2 linked regions of the Lichenihabitans psoromatis genome follow. The protein of the gene in region 1 interacts with the protein of each later gene in a pairwise test. Links are inferred from orthologs where the notes say so. Each region holds a gene or a part of one and is shown in the gene's direction. Other genes may lie near its edges.

Region 1 (2,919 bases):
CTGTTCAGGCGCAGGGCCGCTCAAATTGACGAGATTGAGGGCTTCCTCGATGGCCAGGAGCGCTGCCGCAGCAGGATCCTTGGCTTGATTTTGCACGCCCATGTCCACACCTCAACGCATACACGCTTCGACCATCAAGACGCCGCCGGATCGGACCCGCGAAACTCTTGATCGAACCAAAGAAGAACAATCAAACTCAAGAAAGAACTCCGCCGATCAATCGTTTGTCGCATGATTGAATCGACGTGATCTTCCCTCTTAGCCAACATTCCGCCGCTTAACGATCATCATTCGGATCGATGATGTGGAAAGCAAAGGATCATTAACCAAACCGCAGTCTACTCGCGTGAGGCTCCGTTGCAAACGCACGCACGATCGAAAGAGGCAAACGTCGTTAACGCGCGGCGTCTCGAACATTTTTCATAGACGCTCAGCGCCTCTGTCGGTCGCCGGTCTCGAACTTCACCATACCAAGGGTTCCATGATGAATGCGATGCCGTCCGCCACCCGTCACGCGGATCTTCTGCCGAATCCCTACCGATCCTCGCCTGTTAAGCATGACGACGATCTGCCGAGCATCGACCTTGTACATTTGTCGCGTCAAACGCTCGGCGATCGGGATCTCGAGGTCGAATTGCTCAATCTCTTCGCGGAACAGGCGCGACGCATCGTCCAAACCCTGACGTCCTCGTCGGCTCAAGGCGTGATGATGCCCAAGCAATCGGGCGATCTTTTGCATAAGCTTTGTGGGTCGGCGCGCGCCGTCGGCTCATGGCGCGTTGCCGATCAGGCGCAGTCGCTCGAACGGGAGATTCGGTCGGCTGATCCGCACCATTCGGTCAAGCTGAGCCGCGACAAACTGGAGCAGCTTGGGGGCAGCGTCGATCTTGCTTGTTCGGTCATCGACGATCTGCTTGGCCGTCCCGAGTGAGTCCGGCTTTATAGCGTCAGTTAAGGACGTTTAGAGCAAGGCGCGACGGAACGGCACTCTCGCCATCGGCGCTGAAACTGGCTAAGAGCAGCGGAGCGTTCGATGCGTCGCCCGCCGGTCCAGGGCTCAATTTGAGGCGCACCGGCTGTCGCTGTCTCGTCTTTATCAGTACCGGGGGCTCACCGAAGCGTCATGGCTAAAATTACGTTCATCGACTCATCGGGCCACTCGCGCGACGTAGAGGCCGAGCAGGGCTCGACCGTGATGGAATCAGCAGTCCGCAACGGCATTCCCGAAATCGAAGCGGAATGTGGTGGCGCCTGCGCTTGCGCGACCTGCCATGTTTATATCGAGCCCGAATGGGTCGAGGCGACCGGCAAAGCCGAGCCAATGGAAGAAGATATGCTCGATTTCGCATTCGAGGTGAAACCGAACTCGCGGCTGTCGTGCCAAATCAAAGTGAAGCCGTCGCTCGATGGACTGACGGTTCGGACGCCCTCACGCCAGGGCTGATTCGGCTCCAGTCGCCGCGATGTCATGTCCGCGTCGCGGGACTTTCACATCGTACCCTGTTTGCGCTATTGAGCCTGTCCGGCTCGACCCTTTTGAGAAACGACCCGGTCGCGTCTCGAGTGATGCGGACCCGAGGATTTATTGATGACTGAAACCATCGTTACCGATGTGGTGATCGTCGGCGCCGGCCCGGTTGGGCTGTTCACGGTGTTCGAACTCGGCCTGCTGGACGTGAAGGTCCACATGATCGACATTCTGAGCAAACCGGGCGGTCAGTGCTCCGAGCTTTACCCGGAGAAGCCGATCTACGATATTCCTGGCTTCCCGCTCGTGACCGGACAGGCGCTGGTCGACAATCTGCTCGAGCAATGCAAGCCCTTTAGCCCGACGATGCATTACGGCGAGATGGTCGAGTCGGTCGAGGTCCTCGGCGACGCGACTGCGCCGAAGTTCCGGTTGCGGACCGATGCAGGTCAGATCTTCGAGTGCAAGTCGATTTTGATTGCGGCGGGTGGCGGATCGTTCCAGCCCAAGAAGCCGCCAATCACCGGCATCGAACTCTATGAGGGCACGTCGGTCTTCTACGCGGTCCGCAAAATGGAAGCGTTTGCGGGCAAGAAGGTGCTGATCGTGGGCGGCGGCGATTCGGCGCTGGATTGGACCCTGAACCTGCATCCCCTGGCCGAGCGCGTGACCCTGCTGCACCGACGGGATGCGTTTCGTGCCGCACCACATTCGGTCAACGCGATGCGAGAACTGGTCGGCAATGGCGCGATGGATCTGCTGCTTGGGCAGGTTACCAGCCTCAAGGGGCAGGATGGTCAACTGCAGGGCGCCGCCATCAAGCATGACGACGGAACCACGACCGAGATCGAATGCGACGTCTTGCTGCCCTTCTTCGGGCTGACCATGAAGCTCGGACCCATTGCTGATTGGGGTCTGAACCTGCACGAGAATCTCGTGCCTGTGGATACCGAGAAATTCGAAACCAGCGTGCCGGGCATCTTCGCGGTTGGCGATATCAACACCTATCCGGGCAAGCTCAAGCTGATCTTGTCGGGGTTTCACGAGGGAGCACTCGCGGCCCAGCGGGTGCATCGCTACGTCTATCCGGAGAAGCGCCTGACGTTTCAATATACGACGTCGTCGACGAGCTTGCAGAAGAAGCTCGGGGTCGCCTGAGGCGTGTCCCGCATTAGGCCCGCGCCGGGGGGCGCGGCGCGGGCCATCCCCGAAATTCTCGGACGGGGAAAGCGTGCCGAAAACGACGGTCAGAGGGGACGCCGACCGTCATCCACACGCTCGCTAGAAGCTACGACCCGTCGCGGGCACGAGTTTCGGCGCAAGCGATAAATATCTCTCCGTCACGTAACGCGTTCGACGGCTGTATCGTATCTGTGTCGGGGCCGGTATCCAAGGATACGGCGAGAGTGACAGGCGAGACGGATGACAATCAAGACGCTTCCATGGCTTGA
Region 2 (3,109 bases), 910 kb from region 1 along the record:
CGCTCCTGCGGCTCAGGGGCAGCAGGCTCAACCGCAGGGACCCATCAAGGTCGATCTGCAGCCCTCCCAGGCCGATTGGACCAAGGTGTGCGGCAAGGACCAGGGCGCCAACAAGGAAATCTGCTACACGACCCGCGATTTCGGCAGCGCGCCGGATCAACCCCCGGCCATCGCGGTCGCGGTCTACGACATTAAGGGCGACGACACGCGGATCGTTCGACTGCTGATGCCGGTGGGCTTGCTGCTGAAGCCGGGCTTCCGCTTCTCGATCGATAAGGGCCCGCAGACCGATGGCGCTTTCGAGATCTGCATGCCCAACGGCTGCTTCGCCGAAGCGAAGGTGAAGGGTGTGTTGATCGACCAGTTGAAAAAGGGCACGCTGCTCAATGTGTCCGTGAAAAACTCGGTCAACAACGAAGTGAGCTTCACGATCCCGCTCGCCGGGTTCGGCAAGGCCTTCGATGGCGCGCCGATCGACCCCAAGGTTCTCGAGCAGCAGCAGCAGCAGCTTCAGCAGCAGTTGGAAGCCAAAGCCAAGCAGCAGCGCCAGTTGCTCGAGCAGCAAAACGGCACGGCTGGCGCTCCGGCCACCCCCGCGGCACCTGCAGCACCGGCGCCGGCCAAGAAGTAAGCTGGCTTAGCTGTCTAAAAAATCGAAGCCCTGCGGGTCATGTGACCCGCAGGGCTTTTCTTTGTCGATGATCGGGACCGAGCGTGCAGGTGCAAGCTCGGCCTTAGTTCCGAGGAATCGACTTGGCCTTATATTCTCCATCCTCGGTTCGGACGAACACCTCTTCGATCTGCGCGTTTCGAAGGGGTTCGCCGGAGGTGTCGGGCAAGAGGTTTTGCTCAGACACATAGGCCACATACTCGGTCTCGGTATTCTCGGCGAACAGGTGATAAAACGGCTGATCCTTGCGTGGACGCACGTCTTCGGGAATCGCCATCCACCATTCCTCCGTATTCGCGAAGACGGGATCGACATCGTAAACAACGCCGCGGAACGGGTATTTTCGATGCCGAACTACTTGGCCGATGCCGAATTTTGCGGTGCTTTCTTTCATTCAGGTCGCCATATCGGTCCGTTCATCCCACTGCGGAGCAGCGCGACCGGACGCCTCTTGAGGTCGGGATCAGACGGTGATTTTAGCGTGTTCGAAGGTGGAGGGAAGTGTTCCTTCGGTCCACTTGCGATGCTCCCTGGCGAAAGCGTCGATTCATCGTTACATTGCGCTCAAAGAGATCCGCGCTGGGCGCGGCATCATGGAGAACGAGGATGGGTGCTTCGGCATCACGTTTCAAGGTCGTCTCGCTGACGGACGCTGCGGCCGATCGGGTCCGCGAGATCATGGCTAACGCATCGGGCGGGCAGTTTGGCTTGCGCGTCGGCGTGAAGAACGGCGGCTGCGCCGGCATGTCCTATACGATGGAATTTGCCGACGCGGCCATGCCGCATGATGAAGTGATCGAAGACAAGGGCGTCCGCGTCCTCATCGATCCGAAAGCCATTCTGTTCCTGCTCGGAACCCGGATGGATTTTAAAACCGACAAGCTGTCCTCGGGCTTCGTGTTCGAGAACCCGAACCAGACCTCGGCTTGCGGCTGTGGCGAGAGTGTCGCGATCACGCCCGCCACCCCGGACGCGATGGCGGCCTTGAACTAAGGGTCGCCGGCTCGGCAACAAAAAAAGTGCGGCAGGATCTGCCGTGCTTTTTTTGTTTCATATCATCCGCTTCTACTTGATGCGGACCGGACGCAACAGGAAGGACGGCACGTGATCGCCAAGGCCGATCACCGGCGTATCTTCCTCATCGCGGTCGCGATAATGGCGACGGGGTGCCGGCGTCTCGGCGGGCGAGCGAGGACGCTGGGCCTCGGCCGGCCGGTTGTTGCCGTTTCGATTGTTGGACGGCGCGCCACGATCCCTCGAGGGGGCGCGCTCAAGCCGTTCGGGCCGCTCCTGAACGCGAGGTTCCTGAGCTTCGACCCGTGCCGGCGACGCGTCGGACCGGACCGTCGCGGCCTGGGCGCGAGAGGTCGGCGCGACATCGGCGGAGGCGCTGCGATCGGGATTGCGCGTCGAGGATCGACGCGATGATCTTACGTCACGTCCGGAGGACGACCGATCACCCTGAGACGGCCCGCGCCGGCGATCGCTGGTCGACTCGTCGTCGCCTTCGTCGGTGATCTGGTCCGGGGTCACACCCGCCCACTCGATCTTGCGCTGGATCAACTTTTCGATGTCGTCGATGTAGCGCTGATCGGCACGCGTCACGATCGACAAAGCGGTGCCGAGTTTGCCAGCGCGGCCGGTCCGCCCGATGCGATGGACATAATCCTCCGCATGGGTCGGCACGTCGAAATTGAACACGTGGCTCACATCCGGAATGTCGAGGCCGCGGGCCGCGACATCCGAGCAGACCAGCAAGCTGACATCACCGTTTCGGAATGCGTCGAGCGACAACATCCGGGCGCGCTGATCCATGTCACCATGCAAGGCCCCGACCGAAAAGCCATGCTTTTCGAGCGACTTGGTCAAGATGGCCACATCCCGTTTGCGATTCGAGAAGATGATCGCATTTTTGAAACCGGCCGACTTTCGCAACAATTGACGCAACGTCTCGCGTTTGGCGGAACCGGGAGCGGACGCCACCAGCCCCTGCGTGATCGTTTCAGTCGTCGAGGATGCACGCGCGACCTCGATGCGGATCGGGTTGTGCAAGAATTGCTGGGTCAGACGAGTGATCTCCGGCGGCATGGTGGCCGAGAAGAACAAAGTCTGGCGCGTGAACGGCACGAGCTTACAGATGCGCTCGATATCAGGGATGAACCCCATGTCGAGCATACGATCGGCTTCGTCGATGACCAGAATTTCGATACCGGTCAGCAGCAGCTTGCCGCGTTCGGCAAAGTCGAGAAGTCGCCCCGGGGTTGCGATCAGGACATCTGCGCCGCGCGTGATCTTGGCTTCCTGGTCGCTGAACGAGACGCCGCCGATGAGCAGCGCCACATTGATCTTGTGGTTGATGCCGTAGCGCACGAAAGATTCTTCGACCTGTGCGGCAAGCTCGCGGGTAGGCTCCAGGATCAGGGTCCGTGGCATTCGCGC

Evidence for each region. Proteins that work in one complex are often made in the same cells at the same time.
Region 2: the proteins of EY713_RS12540 (region 1) and EY713_RS16890 interact in binary tests that used the Escherichia coli proteins (3 or more experiments, as listed by UniProt). The link is inferred for Lichenihabitans psoromatis from one-to-one orthologs.

Annotation. Positions count from the first base shown.
Region 1 is NZ_CP036515.1:2,699,760-2,702,678, forward strand. What follows is about bases 5-2,783. They hold EY713_RS12540 (2Fe-2S iron-sulfur cluster-binding protein), read left to right. Parts: upstream 5-1,123; coding sequence 1,124-1,444; downstream 1,445-2,783. Other genes in these bases: EY713_RS12530 (apolipoprotein A-IV repeat region-like domain-containing protein), read right to left, coding at 5-102; EY713_RS12535 (Hpt domain-containing protein), read left to right, coding at 494-931; EY713_RS12545 (NAD(P)/FAD-dependent oxidoreductase), read left to right, coding at 1,589-2,626. Also shown: more of EY713_RS12530, read right to left, coding at 1-4; EY713_RS12550 (protein-methionine-sulfoxide reductase heme-binding subunit MsrQ), read left to right, coding at 2,891-2,919. UniProt on the Escherichia coli protein: Ferredoxin are iron-sulfur proteins that transfer electrons in a wide variety of metabolic reactions. Although the function of this ferredoxin is unknown it is probable that it has a role as a cellular electron transfer protein.
Region 2 is NZ_CP036515.1:3,610,893-3,614,001, reverse strand. Bases 1-2,969 are described here. They hold EY713_RS16890 (HesB/IscA family protein), read left to right. Parts: upstream 1-1,276; coding sequence 1,277-1,663; downstream 1,664-2,969. Other genes in these bases: EY713_RS16885 (DEAD/DEAH box helicase), read right to left, coding at 1,736-2,969; hspQ (heat shock protein HspQ), read right to left, coding at 735-1,064; EY713_RS16900 (invasion associated locus B family protein), read left to right, coding at 1-631. Outside these bases: more of EY713_RS16885, read right to left, coding at 2,970-3,109. UniProt on the Escherichia coli protein: Is able to transfer iron-sulfur clusters to apo-ferredoxin. Multiple cycles of [2Fe2S] cluster formation and transfer are observed, suggesting that IscA acts catalytically.